3 regions of the Enterobacter huaxiensis genome follow, and region 1 is predicted to be linked to each of the others. Evidence: riboswitches for the same ligand, from Rfam matches in the RefSeq annotation. Region 1 holds a riboswitch; each other region holds the start of a gene.
What was found. Region 1 has a riboswitch for thiamine pyrophosphate ahead of thiC (phosphomethylpyrimidine synthase ThiC). Riboswitches for the same ligand answer to the same signal wherever they lie in the genome.
Positions count from the first base shown of each region.

Region 2: another riboswitch for thiamine pyrophosphate. It lies ahead of thiB (thiamine ABC transporter substrate binding subunit); the one in region 1 lies ahead of thiC (phosphomethylpyrimidine synthase ThiC).
Region 3: another riboswitch for thiamine pyrophosphate. It lies ahead of thiM (hydroxyethylthiazole kinase); the one in region 1 lies ahead of thiC (phosphomethylpyrimidine synthase ThiC).

Region 1 is NZ_CP043342.1:4,587,564-4,594,718, forward strand. Features, by position in the region: gene nfi (deoxyribonuclease V) at 1-634, opposite strand, end outside; gene hemE (uroporphyrinogen decarboxylase) at 644-1,708, opposite strand; gene D5067_RS24175 (LEPR-XLL domain-containing protein) at 1,710-1,880, shown strand; partial or broken gene nudC (NAD(+) diphosphatase) at 1,816-2,520, opposite strand; gene rsd (sigma D regulator) at 2,616-3,113, shown strand; TPP riboswitch at 3,168-3,281, shown strand; gene thiC (phosphomethylpyrimidine synthase ThiC) at 3,361-5,256, shown strand; gene thiE (thiamine phosphate synthase) at 5,256-5,891, shown strand; gene D5067_RS21895 (HesA/MoeB/ThiF family protein) at 5,884-6,639, shown strand; gene thiS (sulfur carrier protein ThiS) at 6,551-6,823, shown strand; gene thiG (thiazole synthase) at 6,825-7,155, shown strand, end outside.
Region 2 is NZ_CP043342.1:4,026,430-4,033,584, reverse strand. Features, by position in the region: gene araC (arabinose operon transcriptional regulator AraC) at 1-549, shown strand, start outside; gene D5067_RS19225 (DedA family protein) at 678-1,445, shown strand; gene thiQ (thiamine ABC transporter ATP-binding protein ThiQ) at 1,568-2,269, opposite strand; gene thiP (thiamine/thiamine pyrophosphate ABC transporter permease ThiP) at 2,253-3,863, opposite strand; gene thiB (thiamine ABC transporter substrate binding subunit) at 3,839-4,822, opposite strand; TPP riboswitch at 4,854-4,954, opposite strand; gene sgrR (HTH-type transcriptional regulator SgrR) at 4,991-6,646, opposite strand; gene sgrT (glucose uptake inhibitor SgrT) at 6,735-6,887, shown strand; gene D5067_RS19195 (sugar efflux transporter) at 7,008-7,155, shown strand, end outside.
Region 3 is NZ_CP043342.1:1,639,475-1,646,629, reverse strand. Features, by position in the region: gene D5067_RS07865 (PfkB family carbohydrate kinase) at 1-444, shown strand, start outside; gene D5067_RS07860 (GntR family transcriptional regulator) at 418-1,164, opposite strand; gene thiD (bifunctional hydroxymethylpyrimidine kinase/phosphomethylpyrimidine kinase) at 1,208-2,008, opposite strand; gene thiM (hydroxyethylthiazole kinase) at 2,005-2,775, opposite strand; TPP riboswitch at 2,810-2,906, opposite strand; gene D5067_RS07845 (hypothetical protein) at 3,489-3,713, shown strand; gene D5067_RS07840 (hypothetical protein) at 3,723-4,160, shown strand; gene D5067_RS07835 (diaminobutyrate--2-oxoglutarate transaminase) at 4,474-5,850, shown strand; gene D5067_RS07830 (pyridoxal phosphate-dependent decarboxylase family protein) at 5,869-7,155, shown strand, end outside.

The sequences.
Region 1 (7,155 bases):
GCGAGGAGGCGACGGCATCGGCCCAGCGCGTCGGTTCCGGTAAGCGGTAACCCTTCATGCAGCGCTGTACCCATGCAAGGGCGCTATCCATGCTTACCCGATGCCCGGTGGCGATGAATAGAGGGTTGCAGCGTGCCTTACTGCGCCAGACCCACGCCAGCTGTTCGCCTTTATCGATGAGCGGCGCCAGCGCGCCCGGCTCGTCAGAGAGGGGCTCAAACTTACCGCAGAGGCGTTTCTTGGCAACTCCGATAGTCGGTACGTCCACCAGCAGCCCAAAGTGGCTGGCAACGCCTAAGCGGCGCGGATGGGAAATACCGTGTCCGTCAACGAACAGCAGGTCAGGTTTTTGCGAAAGCTGCTCCCACGCTGCGAGCAGCGCGGGATATTCGCGGAAGGAGAGAAAGCCGGGAATGTAGGGCATGGTGGTGGCGATGCGCGCCACTTTGTACTCCACCAGCTCAAGCGAGGGGTACTTCAGCACCACCATCGCCGCCCGCGTCACTTCACCGCCCTGCTCAAACCCGACGTCCGCCCCGCCAATGTACTGCGGGGGATCCCTGTCCAGCCGATCCTCGCGGACCACCGATGAGGCCAGTTCAATCTGTTGAGCGCGTAGCGACGCGAGATCCATAACGACTCCTTACTTGTGATAGTGGGCAGAAAGCCGGTGCACCGCCTCCACAAATACGCCTGCGTGTTCTGGCGGCACATCCTGATGAATGCCGTGGCCGAGGTTAAACACGTGGCCTTCACCCTGGCCGAAACCAGACAGTATAGTCGATACTTCTTCTTCAATACGGGCCGGCTGCGCGTAGAGCATGGAGGGATCCATGTTGCCCTGAAGCGCCACTTTATCGCCCACGCGACGGCGCGCATCGGCAATATCGGTTGTCCAGTCCAGGCCCAGCGCGTCACAGCCGGTGGCCGCCATCGCTTCCAGCCACTGGCCGCCACCTTTGGTGAACAGCGTGACCGGTACCCGGCGGCCTTCGTTTTCACGCAGCAGGCCGTCGACGATTTTATGCATGTAATACAGGGAGAACTGCTGGTAATCACGCCCGGTGAGCACGCCGCCCCAGGTGTCGAAAATCATTACCGACTGCGCACCCGCTTTGATCTGCGCGTTGAGATAGAGCGTGACGCTCTTCGCCAGCTTGTCCAGCAGCGCATGCAGGGCCTGCGGCTCGGCGTACATCATTTTTTTGATCACGGTAAAGGCTTTGCTGCTGCCGCCTTCCACCATATAGGTCGCCAGCGTCCACGGGCTGCCGGAGAAGCCAATCAGCGGCACTTCGCCCTTCAGCTCACGGCGAATGGTGCGTACGGCGTTCATCACGTAGCCCAGCTCACCTTCAGGATCGGGGATCGGCAGTTTATCAATGTCGGCTTTGCTCTTAATCGGTGAGCTAAAGCGCGGGCCTTCGCCGGTTTCGAAATAGAGCCCAAGGCCCATCGCATCCGGAATGGTCAGAATGTCCGAAAAAAGAATGGCCGCATCCAGCGGATACCGGCGCAGCGGCTGGAGCGTCACTTCGCAGGCCAGCTCGGCGTTTTTGCACAGCGACATAAAATCGCCGGCCTGCGCGCGCGTGGCTTTGTACTCTGGCAGATAGCGGCCCGCCTGGCGCATCATCCACACCGGGGTGACATCAACGGGCTGGCGCAGCAGCGCACGCAGATAACGATCGTTCTTCAGTTCGGTCATTTTGCAGTTCCTTATTGCGTCAGTCCGCCAGTGTAACACTACTCATACTCGGCCCGACACATTGCCACGGTATCTTCTATCAGGCGACGCGCTACCGTTCCCGGCGGCGGCAGCAGGGGTAAATCGTCGTAGCGATACCAGTTCGCCTCCAGCAGCTCTTTCTGGTCGATAACGATCTCGCCGCTGTCGTATTCGGCCATAAACGCCGTCATCAGCGACATTGGGAATGGCCACGGCTGGGAGGTGACATAGCGCAGGTTCTTCACCTTAATGCTGCTCTCCTCCATCACCTCGCGCGCCACCGCCTGCTCCAGGGTTTCGCCCACTTCGACGAACCCGGCCAGCACGGTATGAATGCCGTTACGATGCCGGGTATGCTGCGCCAGCAGGATGGAATCATCGCGACGGATTGCCACAATGATGCACGGTGCAATTTGCGGGTAATAACGTTCGCGGCAGTGGCTGCACAGCAGCGCCCACTCGGTTTTGCTCGGGTGCATGGTGTGACCGCAGTAGCCGCAGTATTTATGCGAGCGGTAAAACTCCGCCAGCTGCACGCCGCGCCCTGCCAGCTGGAACAGGCCGACGTCCAGATCCAGCACCTGACGAACGGATCCCATATCGTGGCGACGAGCCTGCTGGATCAACCACACCGGATCGCCCTGCCACTCGCCGATCCTCAGCGCGCGCTGGCCAACAAGATCGAACGTTTCCGCCGCGCCATAAGGGAGTTCTCCGGCAGGCAGCCATAATTTTTGTTCATGACTGACGATCCACCAACCAAGATCTGATTTTTCAATAATACGATCCATATCTATTGCACTACCTTCGCTTCACTGACATGTTGTTAGCATTGTGGTTACATTTTGGGTAAGCAGATTCAATTCTAAACCTTGTGGAGTCGAACATGTTAAACCAGCTAGAAAGCCTGACTGAGCGCGTTGGAGGAAGTAACAAACTGGTGGATCGCTGGCTACATGTACGCAAGCATCTGCTCGTGGCTTATTACAATCTGGTCGGTATTAAGCCTGGCAAAGAATCATATATGCGACTGAACGAAAAAGCGCTGGACGATTTTTGTCAGAGCCTGGTCGACTACCTGTCCGACGGCCATTTCAACATTTATGAACGCATTATCCGCGAAATGGAAGGCACAAGCCCGTTTTTAGCCGCAACAAAACTCTATCCGCTGCTGGAAGGCAATACCCAGCAGATCATGGACTACTACGATTCCACGCTCGAGAACGCGATCGATCACGATAACTATCTTGAGTTTCAGCATGCGCTGTCCGATCTCGGTGAAGCGCTCGAAGAGCGATTCACGCTGGAAGACAAGCTGATCGCCCTCGCGCTGGATAATGGTTTGAACATCCGCAGCGAAGAGAACGTCGCGCCCCCCGCTTGAGTTCTTAATCGTTAACGAGTAATTTACAACCATTCGCCCCTCTCACGAGGGGGATTTTTCTTGTCGGAGTGCCCAGCGTTTGTAAAAACGCGGGCTGAGACCGTTAATTCGGGATCCGCGGAACCTGATCAGGCTAATACCTGCGAAGGGAACAAGAGTTACACTGCTGTTGTATCGCCCCAGAGGCGATCTCCTCTTGCTTCATCCGTCGTCTGACAAGCCATGTCCTTCACTTTTGGAATGAGCTATGTCTACTGCAAAACTGACCCGCCGCGAACAGCGCGCACAGGCCCAACACTTCATCGACACGCTGGAAGGCACCGCTTTCCCGAATTCTAAACGCATCTACATTTCCGGCTCGCAGGCCGATATCCGCGTCCCGATGCGCGAAATCCAGCTCAGCCCGACGCTTCTCGGCGGCAGCAAAGAAAACCCGCAGTTTGAAGACAACGAAGCCGTGCCGGTGTATGACACCTCCGGCCCTTACGGTGACCCTGATGTGAGCATCAACGTCCAGCAGGGCCTGGCAAAGCTGCGCCAGCCCTGGATTGAGGCGCGTAACGATAGCGAAGCGCTAAACGAGCAAAGCTCTGCGTACACGAAAGAACGTCTGGCCGACGACGGTCTGGACGAGCTGCGCTTTACCGGCCTGCTGACGCCGAAACGCGCCAGAGCGGGCAAATGCGTGACCCAGCTGCACTACGCGCGCCGGGGCATCGTCACGCCGGAGATGGAGTTCATCGCCATCCGCGAAAACATGGGCCGCGAGCGCATCCGTAGCGAAGTGCTTCGCCACCAGCACCCGGGCGAAGGCTTTGGCGCTCGCCTGCCGGAGAACATCACGCCGGAGTTTGTGCGTGACGAAGTGGCCGCCGGCCGCGCGATTATCCCCGCCAACATCAACCACCCGGAATCCGAGCCGATGATCATTGGCCGCAACTTCCTGGTGAAGGTCAACGCTAACATTGGTAACTCAGCCGTCACCTCCTCCATCGAGGAAGAGGTGGAAAAGCTGGTCTGGTCAACGCGCTGGGGCGCGGACACGGTGATGGACCTCTCCACTGGCCGCTATATTCACGAAACCCGCGAATGGATCCTGCGTAACAGCCCGGTACCGATTGGCACCGTCCCGATTTACCAGGCGCTGGAGAAGGTGAACGGCATCGCCGAAAACCTCACCTGGGAGGCCTTCCGCGACACGCTGCTGGAGCAGGCAGAACAGGGCGTGGACTACTTCACCATTCACGCGGGCGTGCTGCTGCGCTACGTGCCGATGACCGCGAAGCGTCTGACCGGCATTGTCTCGCGCGGCGGTTCCATCATGGCGAAGTGGTGCCTGTCCCATCATCAGGAAAACTTCCTCTACGAACACTTCCGCGAGATCTGCGAAATCTGCGCCGCGTACGATGTCTCACTGTCGCTGGGCGACGGCCTGCGCCCGGGCTCTATTCGCGACGCGAATGACGAAGCGCAGTTTGCCGAGCTACACACGCTGGGCGAGCTGACCAAAATCGCCTGGGAGTATGACGTGCAGGTGATGATTGAAGGCCCGGGCCACGTGCCGATGCAGATGATCCGCCGCAACATGACCGAGGAGCTGGAGCACTGCCACGAAGCGCCGTTCTACACCCTGGGGCCATTGACTACCGACATCGCGCCGGGCTACGACCACTTCACCTCGGGTATTGGCGCGGCGATGATCGGCTGGTTCGGCTGCGCCATGCTTTGCTACGTAACCCCGAAAGAGCACCTCGGCCTGCCAAACAAAGAGGACGTGAAGCAGGGGCTGATTACCTACAAAATTGCGGCCCACGCGGCGGACCTGGCGAAAGGCCATCCCGGCGCGCAAATCCGCGATAACGCCATGTCGAAGGCGCGCTTTGAATTCCGCTGGGAAGACCAGTTCAACCTGGCGCTGGATCCCTTCACCGCCCGCGCCTATCACGACGAAACCCTGCCGCAGGAGTCCGGCAAGGTGGCCCACTTCTGCTCCATGTGCGGACCGAAGTTCTGCTCGATGAAAATTAGCCAGGAAGTGCGTGATTACGCCGCCGCGCAGGCAATTGAGGTCGGTATGGCGGATATGTCAGAGAACTTCCGTGCCAAAGGCGGCGAAATCTACCTCAAAAAAGAGGAGGCATAATGTACCAGCCCGATTTCCCCTCCGTGCCCTTCCGCTTAGGGCTTTACCCGGTGGTAGACAGCGTAGAGTGGATCGCGCGCCTGCTTGAGGCCGGCGTTCGCACAATTCAGCTTCGCATCAAGGATAAACGCGATGAAGAGGTGGAGGCTGACGCGATCGCCGCCATCGCGCTGGGGCGTCGCTACGACGCCCGCCTGTTTATCAACGATTACTGGCGGCTGGCCGTTAAGCACCAGGCCTACGGCGTGCATCTGGGCCAGGAAGACCTGGAGACAACCGACCTGATCGCCATCCGTGATGCCGGTCTGCGCCTGGGCGTATCGACACACGACGATATGGAGATTGACGTAGCGCTGGCAGCTCGCCCCTCCTACATCGCCCTCGGCCACGTTTTCCCGACGCAAACCAAGCAGATGCCCTCCGCCCCGCAGGGATTGACGCAGCTGACGCGCCACATCCAGCGTCTGGCAGATTACCCCACCGTCGCCATCGGCGGAATTAGCCTTGAACGCGCCCCGGCGGTGCTGGAGACCGGCGTCGGCAGCATTGCCGTCGTCAGTGCCATCACGCAGGCGGAAGACTGGCAGGCTGCCACCGCGCAGCTATTACAGCTGGCGGGAGCAGGCGATGAATGACCGCGATTTTATGCGCTACAGCCGCCAGATCCTACTGGAGGATATCGCCATCGGCGGGCAGCAAAAGCTGCTCGCCAGCCGGGTATTAATTGTCGGCCTGGGGGGGCTCGGCGCGCCCGCCGCGCTCTATCTGGCCGGTGCGGGTATCGGCACGCTGGTGCTGGCCGACGACGACGAGGTGCATCTCAGCAATCTGCAGCGGCAGATCCTCTTTACCAGCGAGGACATCAACCAGCCTAAAGCGCAGATCGCCCGGCAGCGGTTGGCGCAGCTGAACCCGGACATCGAGCTCATCGCCCTTCAGGCGCGGCTCGGCGGCGAGGAGCTTGAACGGGAAGTTGCTCTGGCCGACGCGGTGCTGGACTGCACCGATAACATGGCGACGCGCCAGGCGATCAATGCCGCCTGCGTGGCGCAGAGCACGCCGCTTATTACGGCCAGCGCGGTCGGCTTCGGCGGGCAAATGATGGTGCTGACGCCCCCCTGGGCGCAGGGCTGCTACCGATGCCTGTGGCCAGATGACGTCGAGCCGGAACGCAACTGCCGCACCGCAGGCATTGTTGGCCCGGTGGTGGGGGTAATGGGCACCCTGCAGGCGCTGGAAGCCATCAAGCTGCTCAGCGGCATGGAGACCGAGCGCAACAGGCTGCGGCTGTTTGATGCGCGTTCCGGCGGCTGGCGCCAGCTGGCATTACACCGCGCCAGCGGCTGCCCGGTATGCGGAGGCCACGATGCGCATTCTGTTTAACGATGAGCCAATCAAGTGCGATGACGGGCTTACCGTCGCCGCGCTGCTCGACAAGCTCCGCCAGCTCAAGCCGGGAACGGCGCTGGCGCTCAATCAACAGATCCTGCCGCGCGAACGGTGGGAACATCAGCAGGTCAATGAAGGCGACCAGATCCTGCTGTTTCAGGTTATCGCAGGGGGCTGAGATGTTACGTATTGCTGATAAAGTCTTTGATTCGCATCTGTTTACCGGAACCGGAAAATTCGCCTCCCCGCAGCTGATGGTGGATGCCATTCGTGAAAGCGGCAGCCAGCTGGTGACGCTGGCGCTAAAGCGCGTTGACCTGCGCCATCATAGCGATGCCATTCTGGCGCCGCTGCTGGAGGCCGGCGTAACGCTGCTGCCGAATACGTCCGGAGCCAAAACCGCTGAGGAGGCGATTTTTGCCGCCCGGCTGGCGCGCGAGGCGCTGGGTACGCACTGGCTAAAGCTGGAGATTCATCCGGATGCCCGCTGGCTTTTGCCCGATCCCATTG
Region 2 (7,155 bases), 560 kb from region 1:
CCGCGCGCTTACTGGCAGGAGTGGCTTTCGTGGCCCGCCATTTTTGCGCACACCGGTTTTTATCGCCCGGATGAGGCGCATCTGTCGCAGTTTCGCGAGCTGTTTGCCCAGATTATTGAGGCGGGACAGGCCGGCGGACGCTATGCAGAGCTGCTGGCGATTAACCTGCTTGAACAGGTGCTACTGCGCCGGATGGAGGCGATCAACGAGTCGCTCAACCCGCCGCTGGATAACCGCGTGCGCGACGCCTGTCAGTACATCAGCGATCACCTGGCCGACAGCCAGTTTGATATTGCCAGCGTCGCCCAGCACGTCTGTCTTTCGCCGTCTCGCCTGTCACACCTGTTCCGCCAGCAGCTTGGCGTAAGCGTGCTCAGCTGGCGCGAGGATCAGCGCATCAGCCAGGCGAAGCTGCTGCTCAGCACCACCCGAATGCCCGTCGCGACCGTGGGGCGCAACGTGGGCTTTGAAGATCAGCTCTATTTCTCTCGCGTCTTTAAAAAATGCACCGGCGCCAGCCCGAGCGAATTCCGCGCCGGATGTGAATGATCGGTAAATAAAGATAAACAAACAGGTGAACTCAGAAAGCACCCTGTAAACTATTCAGACAATTGATGTCTTGACGCGGTACAGGGCGCTAAGCAGAATCCCTGATTCGTTTTCTGACCGGAATAGTTATGCAGGCATTGCTGGAACACTTTATTACCCAGTCCGTTATGTATTCGCTCATCGCCGTGGCGCTGGTGGCGTTTCTGGAATCGCTGGCGCTGGTTGGGCTGATCCTGCCCGGCACCGTGATGATGGCGGGGCTTGGCGCGCTTATCGGCAGCGGTGAGGTTAACTTCTGGCAGGCGTGGATGGCCGGTATCGTCGGCTGTTTACTGGGCGACTGGATCTCCTTCTGGCTGGGGTGGCGCTTTAAAAAGCCGCTGCACCGCTGGTCATTCATGAAAAAGAACAAGGCGCTGCTGGATAAGACCGAGCACGCGCTGCATCAGCACAGCATGTTCACCATCCTCGTTGGCCGCTTCGTTGGGCCTACGCGTCCGCTGGTGCCGATGGTGGCGGGGATGTTAGATCTGCCCGTCGCGAAATTCGTGGTGCCGAACATCATCGGCTGCGTTTTCTGGCCGCCGTTCTACTTCCTGCCGGGGATCCTCGCCGGTGCAACCGTTGATATTCCTGAAGGGATGCAGAGCGGCGAGTTTAAGTGGCTATTGTTGGGAACGGCGGTGCTGCTGTGGCTGGCGGTCTGGCTCTGCTGGCGGCTGTGGCGCAGCGCGAAGGCGAGCGTCGATCGCCTGACGCGCTATCTTCCCCGCACGCGTCTGCTCTGGCTGGCTCCGCTGATGCTGGGGGTTGCGGTGGTGGCATTGGTGGCGCTGATCCGCCACCCGCTGATGCCGGTGTACGTAGAGATCCTAATGAAAGTGGTGAGCCGTTAAGGTGTTTTCCCTCTCCCAAAGGGAGAGGGCATCAGACCGCACAAGGTCAAAGCAAAACGGCAACGGGTTGCCGTTTTTGATGTTTGTACCCTCTCCCTGTGGGAGGGGCAAGGGTGAGGGCATCAGACCGCACGAATGCCCAACAGTGAAGACGCCCCCGCTTTACCACTCAGCAGTTCTTCTGTTTTTCCATCCCACAAAATACGCCCTTCGGCGATCACCACCGATCGCGGCGCAATCCGTGCGGCATCTTCAATACTGTGCGACACCATGAGCATCGTCAGCTGCTGGCGCTGACAGACGTCCTGGACCAGGGCGAGCATCTCCTGACGCAGAGCAGGATCGAGCGCAGAGAACGGCTCATCCAGCAGCAGCACCGGCTGTGCGCGTACCAGACAGCGTGCCAGCGCCACGCGCTGACGCTGACCGCCGGAAAGCTCACCCGGCAGCCTGTCAATGAACTCGGTGATCCCCATTTGTGCGGCAATGCTCTCCAGCTTCTGACGCTGGGCGTCGTTCAGCTTTAGTCCCGGATGCATTCCCAGCGCGATGTTTTGCCGCACCGTCAGATGGGTAAACAGGTTGTTTTCCTGAAACAGCATTGAGACCGGACGCTTTGCCGGCGGAGTTCGGGTATGGTCCCGGTTTTCAATCACTATCGATCCGCTCGCCGGTTGCAAAAAACCGGCAATCAAATTAAGCAGCGTACTTTTCCCCGCGCCGCTTGGGCCAAGCACGGCAATCATCTCCCCCTGGCGCACGGAGAGCGTGAAGCGCATCGGCAGGTGCTGGTAAAGCCAGGTTACATCAGTCAGTTCTAACATCGCGCCCCGGAAGTTTTTCGATAACGGTAAATAACGTAAAGCACAGCACGAGCAGTAACAGCGCCGTGACCGCGCCGTCCTGGCTGCGGTAAGAGCCAATTTGCTGGTACAGCCAGAACGGCAGGGTGCGGAAATCTTCATTGCCGAAGAGCGCCACCACGCCGAAATCACCAATCGACAGCACGCAGGCAAAGGCCAGGGCCTGCGCCAGCGGGCGTTTCAGGGCGCGGAGTTCCACCACTTTCAGCCGCTGCCAGCCCTGCATGCCCAGCGACTGACACAGCAAACTGTAGCGGCTGTTCACGTCGCGCATCGGGTTTTCCAGCACTTTGAGCGCGTAAGGAATGGCCATCAGGGCGTTGGTGAAAATCACAATGCCGTCGGCCCTTTCCGGCAGGCCGATGGTGCTATTGAACAGTAAAAAGAACCCCGTTGCCAGCACGATGCCGGGCATCGCCAGGATCAGCATTCCCGTTAGCTCCATCGCCTGTCCGGCCTTACGGGCCTGCCGGGCATAGAGCTCACGGCTGCTCCAGAGCAGCATCATGGTCAGGGTAACACAGAGCAGTCCGGCAGCCAGCGCGATGCGTACCGAGGTCCACGTTGCCTGCCAGAGGATCGGCTGTTGCAGCACTGACAGGAGATTATGGTTCAGGCCATCGACGATAACGGCCATCAGCGGCGGCAGCAGAAGCGCCAGCGCCAGCGCGATAAGGATAAAATCGGTGATGCGGCCGTGCAGGCTGTCCTGCGGATCGCGCCAGCCTGCTATCTGGTTACTGCCGGGAGAAATGGCTTTGCTCAGGCGCTGGCTCAGGAGCACCAGCGCAAGACAGCAGAGCATTTGTACTATCGCTAATAACGCGGCGCGGCCCGGATCGTAGTCGTAACTCAGCGCCTGATAGATCGCCAGCTCAATGGTGGTGGCCTGCGGCCCTCCGCCAAGAGACAGCACGGTGGCAAAGCTGGCAAAGCAGAGCATGAAGATTAATGCCGCCACGGGCGGGATCTGGCGGCGCAGCCACGGCCACTCAACGAAGCGGAAGAAGGACCAGCCGCGCATGCCGAGCTGGGCGGCAATCTGCCGCTGCTCACCGGGGATATTTTCCAGCGCCTGTAAAAAGAGGCGCGTAGCCATCGGCATATTGAAAAAGACGTGCGCGAGCAGAATGCCCTTCAGCCCGTAGGGGGAGAAGGTCCACTCCAGCCCTAAAATCGTAAAAAGAGAGGCCAGCCAGCCCTGACGGCCATACACGCTCAGGATGCCAAACACGGCTACCAGCACCGGCAGGATCAGCGTCATGGCGCACAGGCGCAGCAGCGCCTGCCTGCCTGGAAAACGCCGCCGATACAGTGCTCTCGCCAGAAAAATGGCCGGGATCGCCGAAAGCAGCGCAGAGAGAAACGCCTGCCAGAAGGAGAACCGGATAACGTGCCAGAGGTAGCCGTCGTGCCAGAGCGCGAGCAGGTTACTCTCCGGCGCGTTAAGCCACAGCGCAAGAAAAGCGCCCAGGCTGACCGCCACCATCAGAACGGCGGCAAGCAGCCCGGGGATTAACCAGCCGGGAATCAGCGGCTGACGGCGCGTTGCCATTCACTTACCCATGCGGCACGCTGCGCGGCGACCTGCTGCGGCGTAAACTCGAGCGAGGTTGTTGGTTTAGTCAGCTGGTCGAAGCCTGCAGGCAGCGTCACGTTAGTCACCGGATACATCCAGTTGCCCGCGGGAATGGCGTTCTGGAACGCTGGTGAAACCATAAATTTCAGGAACTTCTCGGCCAGCTCCGGCTGTTTGCTGGCGGCGGTACGCGCGGCGACTTCCACCTGCAGATAGTGGCCCTCGGCGAAGTCAGCAGCAGCATAGTTGTCTTTCTTCTCGGCGATGATGTGGTAGGCCGGAGAGGTGGTGTAGCTCAGCACCAGGTCGCTTTCGCCTTTCAGGAACAGGCCGTAGGCTTCGCTCCAGCCCTTGGTGACGGTGACGGTTTTGGCCGCCAGCTTGTGCCACGCTTCGGGGGCTTTATTGCCGTAGACTTTCTGCATCCACAGCAGCAGGCCAAGGCCCGGGGTGCTGGTACGCGGATCTTCATAAATTACGCGCCACTTCTGGTCACTTTCAACCAGCTCTTTCAGGCTCTTTGGCGGGCTTTTCAGCTTGTTTTTGTCATACACGAACGCAAAGTAGCCGTAGTCGAACGGCACAAAGGTGTCGTTCTTCCACCCGCCCGGCACGTTAACGGCATCCGTCGCTACGCCGCTTTTGGCAAATAGCCCGGTTTGCGAGGCGGCGTCCAGCAGGTTGTTATCCAGACCAAGCACCACGTCGGCTTTGCTGTTTTTGCCTTCCATACGCAGACGGTTGAGCAGCGAAACGCCGTCCTCCAGCGCGACAAACTTCAGCTCGCAGCCGCAGTCGGCTTCAAAGGCTTTTTTGACTACCGGGCCAGGGCCCCAGTCGGCAGAGAAGGAGTCATAGGTGTAGACCGTCAGGACGGGCTTCGCAAAAGCAGGCAGCGCAAAAAGCGCCAGCAGGGGAAGAACTTTTTTTAACACTTTGCACCTCAAAGTTGAGTGGCAAAGGATTTTGAGCGACAGCCTCAAATCCCTTCGCCGGCGTTATCCGGATCAGGTTCGACGGGTATTATCTCAGCGCACATCTGTGATGCAGCACCCCGTTGAGAACGGCGCTATTGTAATGATTTGGTGAATATTACGAAAGCGTTATGGCTCCGGCGGCGCAAACCAGGCGGATTTAAAATCAAACCAGCCCAGGGTATTCATCCGAAGGCCGCGCATGCTGCGCTGTCCCTGGATCATCAGCCAGTGGTGGATCAGCGGCACGATCGCCTGTTCGGCAAGTAAAGCCTGGCACCACGTGGCTAAATTCATTTCGCCCGCGCGCCACAAGGCGGCGTCCTGCTGCCAGTCCCGATCGATGCAGTGCTGGATCAGCGGGACTTCATACAGGTGCGAGAAGAGCGAGAAATCGAGCGGCAGGGTGAAATTGGCGCTGTTCAGCCAGATATCGCTGGTGATATCTCCCTGGTGCCATTCGTCATAGTCAACTTCTTTGACCTCCAGCGTTACCCCTTCGGCCGCCAGCAGTCGAGTCATGATTCTGGCAATAAAGCGATGCTCCACATGCTCGCGGTAGTAGGTCAGGGTGATGGACTCCAGCCCTGCGGGCTTTTCGCTACGCGCTGGACGCGCGTGGTGCCAGCGTGGAAGCAGGCCGTAGGCCGGGAACCACCATGCCTGATACTGAACGTCGGCATGATAAATCAGATTCGCAGGGGCCAGAATGTGGCTGATCCACTCACGCACCTCGTGATTTGCGCCGCGATGGGTGCGGCGGTCAAACAGCAGATAATAACAGCCCTCTTCAAGGCGGCTTTCGACGGCCTTTTCACCCGTCGTCGGCCCTTCCAGCGTCAGCCCGGCGCTCAGCTCTTCATTGAGGTCCGGCAACACCCAGACGTTCACTTCGTCGATAAGCGCCCGGTAGCCAAAATAGTCATCAAACGCGCGGATCTTCAACTGGTTATTGTTATTGCGCGAGACAGAGTAGGGGCCGGTGCCAATCGGCTGGCTGGCAAAATTATTCAGCGATTCCCACTCGGCGGGCAAAATCATCGAAGGGACATAGCCCAGCAGCCACGGTAGCCATTTGTCCGGCTGCGAGAGCTCAATATCCAGCGTCCAGGCGGTTGGGGAATGGATGCGTGAAATATGCGAGTAAAGCGGCAGCCTGCGGGCACGCGCCAACGAGGCGATAACGTCGGCCATCTCCAGCTCGCGTCCGTGGTGAAAATGGATGCCGGGCCGTAAAAAAAAGCGCCAGTGCAGCGGGGAAAGCTGCTGCCAGTGGTGCGCAACGTCCGCTTCCAGTTCCCCATTTTCCTCATTTATGCGCGTCAGGCCGCTGAAGATTTGCCGGGCCATATGCGTTTCCGAGCGGCGTAAGGCCGTGCCGGGCAACAGGTTTTTCATCGGACGGTAGTAGAGCACCCGCAGGATGTGGCGGCCCTGACGAAAGCTGCGTCCGAGATGGGAAACCAGCATCTGGCGCACGGCCGCTTTATCGCCTACCAGCTGCACCAGCTGATCGATACGATCCTGCTCCAGCAGATCTTCCGCCCGCTGCTGCTGCAGCGCCAGGCCGGTATAGAGAAAGGTCAGGCGCGAGCGCTTGCCGCGTCCTGCCTCCGCCTCCCAGTTTAGCCAGCCCTGCTGCTGCATAGTGTTCAGAAGCGTGCGCATATGGCGACGCGAACAGTTAAGGAGTTCCGCCAGCTCGTTCAGCGTTGTCTCCTGCGATTGCCCCTCGCAGCACTGCCAAAGGCGGATAAATTGTTGTTGCAGACGACCAGACGGCATAAAAGGGGAACTCCTGACAAAAAACCAGCAATTTATTTATCCCTATATTAGGCCAATAATTCTTCTCGATGAAGCGAGGAGGTAAATTATGAAGAGGTCTACCGCACGTCAGTTTTATCAGCAGTACTTTTCAGCGACAAAAGGAGTGTCCTGGCTGGCCCGCCGGTGTGCAGAGCAACGGCTGAAAACGTTAGAAGAACTGATGCAGTGGGACGTTACGAATCCGATCTCTTCTCGCTAACTCGCCTCGATCATGTGTGACTGAGTATTGGTGCTAATCACCCGCCAGCAAAATGTTTTTGCTGGCTTTTTTCGTTTACTATTTCACCCAATTTCGATTCGCTTTCACAAGGATTTGCGCATGCTCTGGTTGATGACGATGGGGCGACGCCTGAACGGCGTGTATGCCGCTTTTATGCTGGTGGCCTTTATGATGGGCGTGGCGGGGGCGCTTCAGGCACCGACGCTCAGCCTGTTCCTCAGCCGTGAGGTCGGAGCACAGCCGTTTT
Region 3 (7,155 bases), 2.0 Mb from region 1:
GCCTTTATCGATTTCGGCCCCCGCATCGCGGACATTCCCGACGCGCTGATGGCGCGGATTATGGCCTGCAGGCCCATCGTGTCGCTTAATCGTCAGGAAGCGGAAATAGCGGCTGAAAAACTGGGTGTAAAGGCTGAGAACCTGGGCGCGAAGTGGCAGCAGCGTTTCGGCGCGGCGCTGATTGTGCGTCATGATAAAGACGGTGCCGCCTGGTACGACGGCGATGCCTCGGGCGTTGTGCCGGCGTTTCCCGCCACGGTTGTGGATACCATTGGCGCAGGCGACAGCCATGCGGGCGGTACGCTTGCCGGGCTGGCGGCGGGATGGTCGCTGGCAGATGCCGTGCTTCTGGGGAATGCGGTAGCCGCCTGGGTGGTCAGCCACCGCGGCGGCGACTGTGCGCCCGAGCGGGAGGACTTACTCCTCGCACACAAAGACGTATAGGTCGCTACGGCAGTAGCTGATGCTGTACTCAATCGGCCGGTGCTGTTGGTCAAGCGCAACCTGCTTGATCACCAGCACCGGTATTTTTTCGTCCATCTTAATGTGCGCCTGGAACTCGCTGTCCGGCATGCGCGCACTGACGCGCGAGCGTGTGCGCTGCGGGAAAATGTTCTGGCTGCGGAAGTAGTCGTACAGCGAGACGCCAATCGCATCGGGGTCGGGGATTAACCCGGTCGGCACCCAGGACTCTTCAATAGAGACCGCGTCATCATCAACGTAACGAATGCGCTTGAGCAAAAAAACCTCGCTCTCCGGCGCAATCGACAGGTGGTTAGCCACCTCTTCGGGGCATTTCACCACCCGCTTGTTGACCCACAGGGTGTTGGGCTTCTGGCCCCGCAGCACCACCTGCTGAGAAAACCCGCGCGCCTCTTTTAACGAATACTCGAAGATATTGTTGATCTGCGTTCCGTAACCCCGGGCGCGCGTCACCACGCCCTCTTCTTCCAGCGCCTGCATCGCTTTGCGCACGGTAATGCGCGACACGCCGGTTAGCTGGCTCAGATCGCGCTCGCCGGGCAGAATATTGCCGTGTTCCAGCATGCCGCTGCGTACCGCATTTTTTACCGTTTCGGCAAACTTCAGGTACAGCGGGGTGTTATCTGCTGCCGAAATCCGTTCATTCAGCTGAGCGATTAGCCGGGTATGCGCTTGTTCCATCTCTGTTTTTCTCAGGCGTGGTGTTTACTGCCATTATACTGAGTTACCACCATGCATGAAAATGGTGAACCGGTCCAATACCGTGACCGACCTCCAGAGTATCGGCTTTTGCCAGCGCCGCCGAGAGCCAGATCTTGGCTTCCTGCACCGTCTCTCCCCAGCCGCTGTGTCGCGGGCGCAGCGCCGCCAGCGCGGCAGAGAGCGTACAGCCCGTGCCGTGGGTGTTTTTAGTCTGCACGCGCGGGGCGGTAAAGCGCTCTTCACCGTCGCGGGTGAAGAGCCAGTCAGGGCTTTCCGCATCATCAAGATGACCGCCCTTCATCAGCACCGCGCCGCAACCCATCGCCAGAAGCGCCCGCCCCTGCTCTTTCATTTCGCGTTCGGTTTGCGCATGAGGAGCGTCCAGCAGCGCGGCGGCCTCAGGCAGGTTTGGGGTGATCATCGCCACCTGCGGCAGCAGCTTTTTACGCAGCGTCTCAACGGCAGAGGCGGAAAGCAGCGGGTCGCCGCTTTTTGCCAGCATTACGGTATCGAGCACCACGTTTTGCACCTGATAGCGTTTAAGACGCTCGGCCACCGCGTCGACGATATCCGCCTCCGCCAGCATGCCGATTTTGGTGCTATCAATGCGCACGTCGCTGAACACAGAATCCAGCTGCGCGGTGACAAAATCCGGCTCAATGCGGTAGACCGACTGCACGCCGCGGGTGTTTTGCGCCACCAGCGCGGTAATCACCGAGCAGCCATAGGCCCCAAGCGCGGAGAAGGTTTTCAGATCGGCCTGGATACCGGCGCCGCCGCTGGGGTCCGTACCGGCTATAGTGAGGGCGTTAATCCGCTTCATGCCTGCTCCTCCAGCGTATAAAGCGCGTCCAGAAACGCGCTGGCGAAGCTGCCGGGACCGCGGGAGTGCGCCACGGCGACCGTACCGGCACGCTTTATCCATCCGCAGGCGGCGGCGATATTATCCAGCCGGTCGCCGGGCAGCGAACAGCAGGCCGCAACGACGGCGGAGAGCGCGCAGCCTGTGCCGACAACGCGGGTCATTATCGGATCGCCCCCCGATACGGTGCGGGTTCTCTGCCCGTCGGTGATGTAATCCACCTCGCCGGTTACCACCACAATGGCGTTGATCTGGCGCGCCAGTGCCTGGGCGGCAGGCAGCGCGCTGGCCGCCGTATCGGTTGTATCTACGCCGCGACCGCCCGCGCTCATCCCTGCAAGGGCGAGAATTTCCGAGGCGTTACCACGAATTGCGGCAGGCTTAAGGGAGAGAATTTGATGACAAAAGCGGGTGCGAAAGGCGAGCGCGCCAACGGCAACCGGATCGAGCGTCCAGGGTTTGCCTGCCGCCACCGCACTTTCTATTGCCCGACGCATCGACTGGGCGCGCGGTGCGGTCAGCGTACCGACGTTGATCAGCAGCGCATCGGCAAGCGTCGCAAACTGTTCGGCTTCTTCGGCTTCAATCACCATCGCCGGCGAGGCGCCAAGTGCGAGCAGGACATTGGCGGTAAAGGTTTGTACGACATTGTTAGTCATACAGTGGGTAAGCGGGGAACGGGTTCGGAACTGATGTAAAACGTGTAGATCGAGCAGGTCAGGCTGCATGGTTCGCTCCTGCCTTGCGTGAAGAAGCGATGACCGGGAAGGCATCTGACTTCCCTACGCTGGCATTATCCAGATCAGGTGGTACGGGTATTTCTCAGCCTTCACGTAGAAGGGCACCCCGAGTCAAATAACAATGAAATCACTTTACTGTAAATAACTTCATTTAGAGAGCGAGTCTACCCGCGACTGAAGCCCGGATGCAAGCGGTATCTTAGGTTCAAATTTGAGAGCATTTCGTCAGGATCTGTGAATTAAAATACTGGCTACTCACTCCTGAAAATAAGGGGAAATCAAACAACCAATGTTTACATTAATGAGCCTTGATGAAGGGCCATTATAAGGTTGATTTTATTCACCTCTTTATAGCAGCCTTTCAGATGGAAGGCATAAGTAAATGTTTACATTGATTTTTTATCGATTAACCATTCTGTAAACAGAAGTTTTAAGTGATCGCGATCAAGGATTAAAAAGTCACCTTACTGGATAGTTTACCGCAGTTACCTTTGTCAGTAGCTATTTCATGAATGGTTTGTATTAACATGACTTTTTATTAACCAGCGCAAGAACTGATTAAATTAATAACGATGATAGCCAAAAGCATGTCCAAATATATATTTATCTCAGCGGCCCTATATCTGATGCTTATCTCTATCGGGATTTGGATCGGCGTAATGTACGTTTCATATTATCTGTGTGTTTTATAAGGCAATAACATGAAGAAGTTAATGATGATTGCGGTTATCGCCGCGCTGCTCGCGGGCTGCGTTTCTCCCGAGCAGCGAATCGCCAATTGCACCGCAAAAGGGGTGAGCTACGATACGTGCTACCTTTCAGAACAGCAAAGACAACAGGGCGTTAATAACGCGTCCCTGTCTGCGGCATATGCTAACGCCGCGCGAGCGACAGATACCTCCCATAAACACCATCACCATAATTAAGGTTTTGCGATGAAAACGAAATTAGCCCTGGTTGCCCTGCTGTTCACCGTAGCAGCGGCTCCGGCGCATGCCATTAGCGCGCACTATCGCGCGCAGCTGGAACGTTCCGGATGTACTCAGATTAGCGATGGCGACGGCTCGTGCGATATTACGAAAACCAAGGCTGAAAACGCGGCGGGTCATAACCAGGCGGCAGCTGTCCATGACCCAATGCGTGAAGCGTCATTCACTTCTGATGAGCTTAATGCCACGATTTCAAACGGCTTTTTTAGCGCCACCGTTAATGGCAAAAAAGCCACGGTGAAACGCCTGAATGCTAACTTTTATGAAATTCATGGTAACGGATTTGTTATATCCATTAGCCTTGATGAAAACGGTATTACGGATGCCTCCTGGAATAAAACCAAAGGCCGTGAACACGGCATTTTGCAGGTAACGCAGAAATAACGATCGCCAGGAGGCATTCCGCCTCCTTTTTCTTAAGGAAAAGGCACGATTTGTAACACTCTAACCCTCACTTTTACAGTCCAGATTAGGTGTACATAACGCGCTGAATTCATTGCCGAAAAAATGCTTTTTACGACGCAGGAAACGGGATATTGCCCCCCTCGTGTGGCGTGTAACAAAACAGTAAACAAATTAACCATTGAGCCCCACGGAAAAAGGCTCTATATTGGCGGCGTTTTTTAGACACCCCCATCTGTTTTTTAACTTTTTATTCAATCGTGGCGCATAACGAAGCCGCGGTTGTAGGAGTGATATGATGACGGATAAAGTCCGTATTGACACCGTAGATGCCCATAAAAGCAACGAAACCTATCTGGCCCGTCAGGCCGAGTTTGAATCTAACGTCAGGAGTTATCCGCGCAAGCTGCCTTTAGCGATCACTAAAGCAGAAGGCGTGTGGATCACCGATGCAGATAATAAAGAATACCTTGACTGTTTAGCCGGCGCTGGCACCCTCGCGCTGGGTCACAATCATCCTGATGTGCTGAAAAGCATCCAAAATGTCATTACCAGCGGCTTGCCGTTACATACATTGGATCTGACGACGCCGTTGAAAGACGCGTTTTCTGAATACCTGCTCTCTCTGCTGCCTGGTCAGGGCAAAGAGTACTGCCTGCAGTTCACCGGTCCTTCCGGTGCAGACGCCGTTGAAGCGGCGCTGAAGCTGGCGAAAAAAGTGACCGGTCGTAGCGGTATCATCAGCTTCTCTGGTGGTTACCACGGTATGACCCACGGTGCGCTGTCCGTGACCGGCAACCTGTCTCCGAAAGAAGCGGTTGACGGTATGATGCCAGAAGTCCAGTTCATGCCTTACCCTCACGAGTACCGCTGCCCGCTGGGTATCGGCGGTGAAGCAGGCGTGAAAGCGCTGACCTACTATTTCGATAACCTGATCAACGACGTTGAAAGCGGCGTGCGTAAACCTGCAGCCGTCATTCTGGAAGCGGTTCAGGGTGAAGGCGGCGTGAACCCGGCTCCGGCCGAGTGGCTGCAGCGCATCCGTAAAGTGACTCAGGAACACGGCATTCTGCTGATCCTCGACGAAGTCCAGGCGGGCTTTGCCCGTACCGGTAAATTCTTCGCCTTCGAACACGCTGGCATCGAGCCAGACATCATCGTGATGTCTAAAGCTGTCGGTGGCGGTCTGCCGCTGGCCGTGCTCGGTATCAAAAAGCAGTTCGATGCATGGGCCCCAGGCCACCACACCGGCACCTTCCGCGGCAACCAGCTGGCGATGGCAACCGGTCTGACGACGCTGAAAATCCTGAAAGACCAGAACATCGCGGGCAAAGTGGCTGCACAAGGCGAATGGCTGAAAGGCCAGCTGAAAGAGATGGCGAAACGCTACCCGGTGATTGGTCACGTTCGCGGTCTGGGCATGATGATCGGTATTGAGATCGTTAAGCCAAACGAAGCCGCTGACCACATGGGCTGCTTCCCGGGCGACGGCGAGCTGTCTGCGCTGATTCAGAAGAAGTGCTTCGAAGCCGGTCTGATTCTGGAGCGCGGCGGTCGTAACGGTATCGTTCTGCGTCTGCTGCCGTCTCTGCTTATCAGCGATGAAGAGCTGAAGATCTTCCTGGATAAATTTGAGCAGGCGCTGCTTGCTGCGGGCGTTCGCCCGGCGTAACCGGAGTTGTTGATTACGATGTCTGATTCAAACCCAATTTTGTTCTCCTCTGCACAGAGCATTGAAGCTTACCAGCAGGCGATTGAACAAAGCACTCAGGCTGTGATGCAGTGGCTGAAACAGCCTGAGATGTATCAGGGCAAAACGGTCGCGGAACTGCGCGACCGTATTAAGCTGGATTTCAACCCGAAAGGGCTGGGCAACGAAGCGGCGATTGAACGCGCCGTGGAGTTCTTCCTGAAAGACAGCCTGTCCGTTCATCACCCGCAGTGCGTGGCGCACCTGCACTGCCCAAGCCTGGTCGTAAGCCAGGCGGCGGAAGTGCTGATCAACGCCACTAACCAGAGCATGGACTCCTGGGATCAAAGCCCGTCCGCAACCATTATCGAGATCAAACTGATCGAGTGGCTGCGTACCCGCGTGGGTTATCAGGCCGGCGACGCCGGTGTCTTCACCAGCGGCGGTACCCAGAGCAACCTGATGGGCCTGATGCTGGCGCGCGATGCGTTCTTTGCGCGTCTGGGCCACTCCGTTCAGCAGGACGGTCTGGTCGGCGATCTGCGCAAAATTCGCGTGCTGTGCTCCGAAAATGCGCACTTCTCCGTGCAGAAAAACATGGCGCTGATGGGCCTGGGCTACCAGTCCGTGGTGCAGGTGAAAACGGACGAATTCTCCCGTATGGATCTCACCGATCTGGCGGCGAAAATTGAGCAGTGCAACGCGAACGGCGAGCAGATCCTGGCCATCGTTGCGACGGCAGGTACCACCGATGCCGGTGCTATCGACCCGCTGCGTGCCATTGCAGAACTGGCGGCGAAGCAGAACATCTGGGTACACGTTGACGCGGCCTGGGGCGGCGCGCTGCTGATGTCCGAGCAGTATCGTCACTACCTGGACGGTATTGAACTGGTGGATTCCATTACCCTGGACTTCCACAAGCAGTTCTTCCAGACCATCAGCTGCGGCGCGTTCCTGCTGAAAGAAGCGCGTCACTATGAACTGATGCGCTATCAGGCGGCCTACCTGAACTCTGAGTTTGACGAAGAGGCGGGCGTGCCTAACCTGGTGTCCAAATCTCTGCAGACCACCCGCCGCTTCGACGCGCTGAAGCTGTGGATGAGCCTGGAAGCGCTGGGTCAGGAGCAGTACGCGGCGATCATCGATTGCGGCGTGACGCTGGCACAGCAGGTTGCAAGCTATGTGAAAGAGCAGCCTGCGCTTGAGCTGGTTATGCAGCCGCAGCTGGCAAGCGTGCTGTTCCGCTTCCGCGGACAGGTACAGATGGATGACGCGGGCATCGCCCTG